DNA from 2 places in the Pseudonocardia tropica genome. Region 2 is predicted to be linked to the other one. Evidence: predicted binding sites of a transcription regulator. Region 2 holds the regulator's gene; the other holds the start of a gene.
The links. Region 2 encodes HspR, which represses chaperone genes until heat shock. Its sites were predicted from a motif close to ANNTTGAGTNNNNNNNACTCAANNT; they were not measured.
Positions count from the first base shown of each region.

Region 1 (4,412 bases), on a different contig from region 2:
GGCCGCTGAGACCGTCACCGAGGTCTCGAAGGAGGCCGCCGAGGCGATCGAGGAGGCCGGCGACGAGGTCGCGTCCACCACGCGTTCGACCGCGCGCCGCACCGCCGCCAAGACCGACCCGAAGACCGCCACCGGCGCGAAGGTCCCGGCCCGCAAGCCGACCACCCGGCGTGGCACCTCGACGGCGTCGGACAAGAAGTGACACCCGCCGGGCCCCGCGCCCGGTGAGCACGACCCGCGCCCCCGGCCGATCCACGATCGGCCGGGGGCGCCGTCGTGTGCGGGACACGGACCGTCCCGCACGGATACGGCGCCGGAGGTGACCGGCGCCCGGGTTGTCCGTACTCTGGCCGCGTGTTGTCACTGCCAGGTGCCCCCGATGAACTGATCATCTTCGTGATCAAGTGGATCATGGTGGTGGTCGGCGGGTTCTCGTTCGGGCACGCACTGATGCAACGTGCGGACGCCTTCACCGCGGCGGGCAAGCTCACCAAGAACGCGTGGCTGAGCATCACCGGCGTCGCGCTGCTGCTGCTGATCATCACGAACGGCCCGATGTTCGGCGGCGCCATGTTCTGGCTGGCCGCCACCGTCGCGACGCTGGTCTACCTGGTCGACGTCAAGCCCGCGGTGATGGAGGTCCAGGGCGGTGGACCGCGCTGGTGAGCCACCCGGTCCTCGGGACGCTCCCGGCCGTCCCGGCGCTGGACCGGCCCGACCTGCCGCGAACTGCGTGGTCGTCGCCGGGAGGCGCGGCGGCGAGACGCGGTACGCCGCCTGCGTGGTCCTCGCGACGACCCGGGTCGACGTCAACGGTGCGGTGAAGGGCCGCCTCGACGTGCGCAAGGCGTCGTTCGCGCCGATGGACGCCGTCGCCCTGACCGGGATGGCCTACGGCGGCATCACCCCGATCGGGCTCCCCGCGGACTGGCCGCTCCGGCTGTCGCCCGGCGTCGAGGTCGTGCCGGACCTCGCGCGCTGAGTCAGCAGCCCGTGCTGCGGGCGGCCTCCGCGGCGGTGAACTCGAGCCGGTAGCCGCCCCCGCGGGGGAGCAGGACGGCGGACCCGTCGGTCGAGGTCCAGCCCGCGGGCAGCAGCAGGAACTGGCTGCCGGACTGCACGACGAGCTTGAGACCGTCGTAGCGGAAGCGGTAGCCGGCGTCCGGACCGGCGCACGGGGTCACCGTGACCCCGGGTCCGGTGAGGCCGAGCGACCGCTCGCTGTAGACGGTGGTGTCGGCGAGCCACGGCAGGCTCTGCTCGAACTGCACGCCCCGCCCGGCGCCGACGCCCGACGCGTAGGCCCCGACCGCCCAGAACAGCCCGACGCCGAGCAGCACGAAGGACACGCCCCACTCGGTGACCGCGGCCGTCGCCGGGACCGGGCTGGTCCCGCGGGCGAGCCGCGCCGCCGCGAGCAGCGCCAGGACCGCGGCGCACAGCGAGAGTCCCCGCAGCTCCGGGACCTGCACGAACAGCTCCGCACCCGCGGTGTCGGCGACGGCGAGCGCCCCCGCACCGACGCCGACGGCCGCGAGCAGCGGCACCAGGACGCGGCGCGACCGGAGCCGCGCCCGCTCCGAGAGCCGGGGGCGGACGAGCTGACGGCCCCACAGCACGAGCAGGACGGCCGTGCCGGTCAGGGCGAGCGGCGGGATCATCCCGTCGGCGCTGCGGACCAGGTAGTCGGCCGGCGTGAGGTCCATCGCGGTGTAGGAGACGCCGAGGTGGTCGAAGAAGCCGAAGGCGTGCATCCGGCCGAAGTAGAGGAGCAGCGCGGTCAGCAGCGTCGCCGGGGCGACGACGGTGCCGAGCGCCTGCAGGGCCCGGGGCAGGGACTCGGGTCCGGGCTGCGGCGCCGGACCCGTCGCGGCCGGCCCGGTGCCGACCGGCGTCGGCGCGGGGGGCGTGGTGCGGTGCGGACCGGCGACGCGTCGTCGGCGCGGCGGTGCGGTCACCCGCCGCCGTGCCCGGTGTCGTCCTGCGGGGTTCCGCCCACTTCCGGGGCGGGCTCGCCGCCGTCGCCCGCGGCCGGGTCGGGCTCCTCCGCCGGGAGGCCGTCGATCGGATCGCAGCTGCTGTAGCCGACCGTCACGCGGACGGTCCGCCCGACGATCGTGGCCAGGTGCGTGCCGGGGGTCGGTGTCGTGGCGCAGGCGAACCAGCTCCCGGTGGCACCCGGCGGCGACGCGGCCCGGTCGATCACGACCGTGACGCAGCCGGTCGGGGCCGGGGCGCACTCCGCCATCAGCTCGGCGCGGTAGGCGTCGAAGGTGTACTCGCCCCCGAGCTTGTCCGGGATCGAGCCGCGTGGCGGCGCGCCGCCGAGCCGGGGGGCGATCCGGGTCGGCTCCCCGCCGCCACCGGGGCGGGTGGGCGGCGGCGGGCGTCTCGTGGGGCGGTCCGTGGTGGTGGGCGCGGCGGGGTCGTCGACGGTGGGGCCCGCGCGGGACGGGGTCGGCGCGGGGGGCGTTCCCGTGGTCCTCGGCACCGGCGGCGCCACCCCGGGTGGACCACCGGTCGGGACGGGCGTCGGCACAGAGGTCGACGCCGTCGTCGCGGGCGGGACGATCCGGGGCGGCAGGTCCGCCGGGGGTGGGCCGCAGGCGGTGCAGGCCACGACCGCGCAGGCCACCACGCCGAGCCGGTTCCGCATCCCGACCTCCCGAGTGCGGCCCGGTCACGCACCGGTGCCTCAGCCGTACTCGGCGTGCCCGCGGTCGCCGTTACGTGCTCCGGGGTCCGCGTTCGCCCTGAGCGGACACGACTCAACTCCGGGAAGCGGAGGGGTCTCCGTGTGGTTGGGCAGGACATGAGTGACGTGCTGACGCTCCCGGTCCTGCCCCTCGACGACGCCGTGGTCCTGCCCGGCATGGTCGTCCCCGTCCGCCTCGACGACTCCGACACCCGTGCCGCGGTGGACGCGGCCACCGCCGCGGCCCAGGACCGCGACGACGGGAGACGGGTACTCGTCGTCCCCCGCATCGACGGCCGCTACGGCGCCATCGGCGTCGTCTCCGTGCTCGAGCAGATCGGCAGGCTCCCCAACGGGGACCGGGCCGCCGTCATACGCGGTGAGCGGCGCGCCCGCATCGGGTCGGGCGTCTCCGGCCCGGGCGCGGCGCTCTGGGTCGAGGCCGAGCCGGTCGACGCCGGCGAGCCCACCGGCCGCACCCAGGAGCTCGCCCGCGAGTACAAGGCCCTGGTGGTCGGCATCCTGCAGCAGCGGGGCGCCTGGCAGGTCATCGACTCCGTGCAGCAGACCAGCGACCCGGGCGCGCTCGCCGACCTCGCCGGGTGGGCGTCGTGGCTCGACGTCGCGCACAAGGCCGAGCTGCTCGCCGAGACCGACCTCGACGTCCGGCTGGAGAAGCTCCTGGGGTGGACCAAGGAGCACGTCGCCGAGCAGGAGGTCACCGACAAGATCTCGAACGACGTCCGCGAGGGCATGGAGGCCCAGCAGCGCGAGTTCCTGCTCCGCCAGCAGCTCGCCGCGATCCGCAAGGAGCTCGGTGAGGACGACCCGGAGGGCTCCGACGACTACCGCGCCCGCGTGGAGGCCGCCGACCTCCCCGACGACGTCCGTACGGCCGCGCTGACCGAGGTCGGCAAGCTGGAGCGCTCCTCGGACCAGAGCCCGGAGTCCGGCTGGATCCGGACCTGGCTCGACACCGTCCTCGACATCCCGTGGGGCACCACGACCACCGACTCGTCGGACCTCGTGGAGGCCCGTCGCATCCTCGACGCCGACCACGCCGGCCTCGACGACGTGAAGGAGCGCCTCGTCGAGTTCCTCGCCGTGCGCGCCCGTCGTGAGCGCAAGGGGCTCGACACGGTCGGCGGCCGCGGCTCGGGCGCGGTGCTCTCGCTGGTCGGCCCGCCCGGCGTCGGCAAGACCTCGTTGGGGGAGTCGGTCGCCCGCGCGCTCGGCCGGAACTTCGTCCGCGTCGCGCTCGGCGGCGTCCGGGACGAGGCGGAGATCCGCGGTCACCGGCGCACCTACGTCGGCGCGCTGCCCGGCCGCATCGTCCGCGCCGTCCGCGAGGCCGGCTCGATGAACCCGGTCGTGCTGCTCGACGAGATCGACAAGGTCGGCAGCGACTTCCGCGGCGACCCGACCGCGGCGCTGCTGGAGGTCCTCGACCCGGCGCAGAACCACACGTTCCGCGACCACTACCTGGAGGTCGACCTCGACCTGTCGAACGTCCTGTTCCTGGCGACGGCGAACGACGGCTCCGCGATCCCCGGCCCGCTGGCCGACCGCATGGAGATCGTGACGCTCGACGGCTACACCGAGCCGGAGAAGGTCGCGATCGCCCGTGACCACCTGCTGCCGCGGCAGGTCGCCAAGGCCGGTCTCGACGACGGCGACGTGGAGTTCACCGACGTCGCCCTGTCGATGATCGCCGCCG
Region 1 covers NZ_JBEDNP010000015.1:52,534-56,945, forward strand. The annotation lists gene WHI96_RS21925 (hypothetical protein) at 1-202, shown strand, start outside; gene WHI96_RS21930 (DUF2516 family protein) at 355-666, shown strand; partial or broken gene WHI96_RS21935 (YbaK/EbsC family protein) at 710-973, shown strand; gene WHI96_RS21940 (hypothetical protein) at 984-1,958, opposite strand; gene WHI96_RS21945 (hypothetical protein) at 1,955-2,656, opposite strand; gene lon (endopeptidase La) at 2,813-4,412, shown strand, end outside.
Region 1: the regulator HspR is predicted to act here: its motif matches at 2,751-2,775, upstream of lon (endopeptidase La).

Region 2 (4,412 bases):
GGGCCCACGCCGTCGCCAGTGCGGGCCGCGGCTGCCCGTCCGGCCCGGACGCCACCAGGGACTCGGTCACCCCCAGCTGGGAGACGACGAACGCGTCGTCGGTGTCCACCCCGTAGCCGGCCGACGGGCCGAAGGCCATCGCGATGGTGGCCTGCCCGTCCGGGACGACCCGGCCGCTCCCGCCGCCGGTGCCACCGCACGCGGTCAGGACCGCGGCGCTCACCGCCAGGGCGGCGGCGACCCGCAACCGGGAACGACGGGGTGCTACGACGGCGGGCATGGCGACCTGTCCTCTCCGGCGCCCTCGACCGTGTGTCACCCGGCGCCCGGAAGATCTTCGGTAAGCCTGTACACACGGTCAAGTATCTTCATGCATGCGCATATGTCGTTACTGCCATCGAGTCGCGACTGCAGTGGGCGACCTGGTACCACTTCGTGGTGCTCCGCAGTCTGCTCCGCCGCCCCGCCGATCCCGAGTCGGACCCGCGTCCCGCGGCCCCGCTCCGCGTGGGTCGCCGGGCGCACTTCAGCGGGCTCCCGCCGGTCATGAAGCTGCTGATCAGCACCCAACTGGCCTTCAACGTGGGCTTCTACATGGTGCTGCCCTACCTGGCCACGCACCTGGCCGAGGACCTCGGGCTCGCCGCGGCGGCCGTCGGGCTCGTGCTGGGGCTGCGGACGTTCAGCCAGCAGGGGCTCTTCGTGATCGGCGGGACCCTGACCGATCGGTTCGGTGCGAAGCCGGTCGTGCTCGCCGGGTGTGCGCTGCGCGTGACCGGATTCATCCTCCTCGGGGCCGCCGGGACGCTGCCCGCGGTCATCGGCGGGGCACTGCTGACCGGGTTCGCGGCCGCCCTGTTCTCGCCTGCCGTCGAGTCGTCGCTGGCGCGGGAGGCCGGGGAGCGGGAGCGCGCCGGGGAGGGCCCGCCGCGGACCGAGGTGTTCGCGATGTTCGCCGTGGCCGGTCAGATCGGGACGGTCACCGGGCCGCTGGTCGGCACCGCGCTCATGCTGGTCGACTTCCAGCTCGCCTGCCTGGTCGCCGCCGTCGGCTTCGTGCTGGTGGGGCTGGCGCACTGGCGGTGGCTGCCGTGGCGGGAGGCCGAGCAGGCCGGACGGCCCATGCTCGCGGGCTGGGGCGAGGTACTGGGCAACCGGCGCTTCATGCTGTTCGCCGCCGGCTACTCGGGCTGGCTGCTGTCCTACAACCAGCTGTACCTGGCGCTGCCCGACGAGCTGGAGCGCATCGGCCGCACCGCGGCGCTGGGATTCCTGTTCGTGCTGATGTCGGTGCTGGTCATCACCCTGCAGATGCGGGTGACGACGTGGGGACACCGGATCGGGGCCGGCCCCTCGGTGGTGCTCGGGTTCTGCCTGATGGCCGCGTCGTTCATCGTCGTCGCGGTGGCGCGGCTGCTGCCGGGCCTGCCGGGGTGGTGGGCGCTCGCCCCCGCGGTGCTGATGGTGCTGCTGCTGACCCTCGGGGAGATGCTCGCCGTGCCGGTGGCGCAGGACCTGGTGCCGCGGCTCGCCGGGGAGCGCAGGCTGGGCGCCCACTTCGGGGTGCTGGCCTCGTTCGGCGGACTGATGGTGCTCGTCGGGTCGACGGGCGTCGGCGCGCTGCTGGACCCGGCCTTCCCGCCGGCGCTGCCGTTCGCGGTACTGGCCGCGGTCCCGCTGCTGGGCGCCGTGGTGCTCGGGCTGCTGGCCCGCCGTGGGGTCCTGACGGCGGCCTGAGCCGCCCGGGCCGCACCCGTCCGGGGGGGCTCAGCCGTCGTCGGCGGGGCGCCAGCGCACGACGGCCTGGCGCCGGTCCACCGGCACGAGGTCACGCCGGTAGGACCGGTGCACCGCCGCCGTGGCCTGCGCGGCGGCGGCGCGGACCGCGTCGAGTTCGGCGGTGGCCTCCTCGAGGCGCGCCGAGAGCTCGTCGACCATCTGCTCCAGCTCGATGATCCGCTTGACGCCCGCGAGGTTCACACCCTCCTCCTGGGAGAGCCGCTGCACCTCGCGCAGCAGCGCGATGTCGCGCTGGGAGTAGCGACGCCCGCCGCCCGCGGACCGGCCCGGGCTGACCAGGCCGATCCGGTCGTAGCTGCGCAGGGTCTGGGCGTGCAGGCCGGACAGCTGCGCGGCGACCGAGATGACGAACACCGGCCTGTCGTGTGCCACGTCGACGGTCAGCGGCTCCTCCCCGTCCCGGGGGGTGCGTCGTCCGCCCACCGCCATCACCTCCTGGTGCTACCGAGCAGATCGGCCCGCGGGTCGAACGACGACGTCGCCTCGGCGTAGGCCTCCAGTGCGCTCGTCGCCGCGTCGTCCAGCTTCTGCGGTACCGCCACCTCGACGGTGACCAGCAGATTGCCCTTCTTCCCGTTCTTGCGCTCGACCCCACGTCCCGACACCCGGAACGTCCGGCCGCTGGCGGTCCCCGGCGGGATCCGCAGCGAGACGGTGCCGTCGAGCGTCGGCACCGTCAGGGTCGCACCCAGAGCCAGCTCGGGGAAGGTCACCGGCACGGTGAGTGTCAGGTCGTCGGAGTTCTTCGACGAACGCCCGAAGATCCGGTGCGGGGTGACCGAGACCGTGACGTAGAGGTCACCGGCGGGTGCGCCGCCGCGACCGGGCTCGCCCTGGCCCGCGAGCCGGACCTTCTGTCCGTCGTCGACGCCCGCGGGCACCCGCACCGTCAGCGACCGGGTCCGGGTGGACACGCCGTCGCCGTGGCACTCGGGGCACGGGTCGTCGATGATGCGGCCGGTCCCGCGGCAGTCGCGGCACGGCTCGGAGAACGAGAACGCGCCCTGGCTGCGGTTCACCAGGCCCTGACCGGAGCAGGTCGGGCAGGTGCGCGGGGTACTGCCGGGCCGGGACCCGGTGCCGCCGCAGCGCTCGCAACGCCCCGGCGAGGACAGCTTGATCGGCACCGTCGCGCCGCGTACCGCGTCGTCGAAGGAGATGGTCAGGCTGCTCTCGACGTCCTGGCCGCGACGGGCACCGGCCGTGCCGTACCCGCCCGCACCGCCTGCGTTGTTCCGCGCGGTGCGGCCGAAGATGTCGCCGAGGATGTCACTGAAGTCGCCGGCACCGGCACCGCCGGAGCGGCCGGCCTGGCCGAACAGGTCGTTGATGTCGAAGCCGCCCTGGCCGGCGCCACCGGGGCGCGCACCGCCGGGGAAGCCACCCCCGGTACCGAACCCGCCGAAGCCGCCGCCGCCCGCGAACATCGCGCGGGTCTCGTCGTACTCCTTGCGCTTGGACTCGTCGCCCAGCACGCCGTAGGCCTCGGAGACCGACTTGAAGCGGGCCTCGGCCTTCTCGTCACCGGGGTTCGCATCCGGGTGCAGCTCGCGGGCGAGCTTGCGGTACGCCTTCTTGATCTCGTCCTGGGACGCCGTCGAGGAGACGCCCAGCTCGCGGTAGAAGTCCTTCTCGATCCAGTCACGCTGGGTCACTCCGCCTCCTTCCCGATCAGACCCGCGGTGCGGCGGGAGGCCGCTCGCCTCCCACCGCACCGCGCGGTCACGTCCCTGTCCGCCCTGGTCAGGCGGGGTTCTGCGGCTCGCCGTCGCCGGCGTCCGCGCCGCCCCCGGCCGGAGCCTCGGGGCGGTCCTGCACGGTCACCATCGCCGGCCGGAGGACCCGGTCGGAGATGCGGTAGCCACGGCGCAGCACCGTCGACAGCACGGTGACCGTGGGGCCGGAGCCCTCGGCCGGCTCGTGCTGCACGGCCTCGTGGAACTGCGGGTCGAAGGCCTCGCCCTCGGTCCCGAACGGCTCGAGACCGAGCTTCGTCAGCACCGCGGTGACCTTGTCGGCCGCGGCCTTGAACGGTCCCGTGAGGTCGCCGTGCTGGGCGGCTCGCTCGAAGTCGTCGAGCACGACCAGCAGGTCGTTCGCGAAGGAGACCTTCGCGTCCACTTTGGTCTGCTCGCGGTCCCGGTCGGCCCGGCGCCGGTAGTTGGCGTACTCGGCGCTGACCCGCTGCAGGTCCGCGGTGCGCTCGGCGACCTCGGCCCGCAGCTTCTCGACCTCCGGGTCCTCCCCGTCAGCCGGGCCCGCGACCTGGTCGCCGTCCCCGACCGGGGCCGCCGTGTCGGCGGCCCCGGTCGCGTCGGCGTCGGGACGGACCTCGCCGGTCTCCGGGTCCACCTTGCGGCGGTCCCGGAACGTCACCGGCTCCTCCTGCTTCTGTTCGTCAGCCATGTCGACCGTCCTGTCGTCCCGTGGATGGCCGCCGGCCGTCACTTGTCGCCCTTGGCGTCCTTGTCGTCGTCCACGATCTCGGCGTCGACGACGTCGTCCTGCGCGTCGGAGGCACCGGCCGCACCGGCACCACCCTCGGCACCGGCACCCGCGGCGCCCTCGGCACCGGGCTGCGAGTACAGGGCGGACCCCATCTTCTGGGACTC
Region 2 covers NZ_JBEDNP010000001.1:65,622-70,033, forward strand. The annotation lists gene WHI96_RS00330 (ABC transporter substrate-binding protein) at 1-280, opposite strand, end outside; gene WHI96_RS00335 (MDR family MFS transporter) at 439-1,737, shown strand; gene WHI96_RS00340 (heat shock protein transcriptional repressor HspR) at 1,768-2,229, opposite strand; gene dnaJ (molecular chaperone DnaJ) at 2,229-3,455, opposite strand; gene grpE (nucleotide exchange factor GrpE) at 3,544-4,206, opposite strand; gene dnaK (molecular chaperone DnaK) at 4,245-4,412, opposite strand, start outside.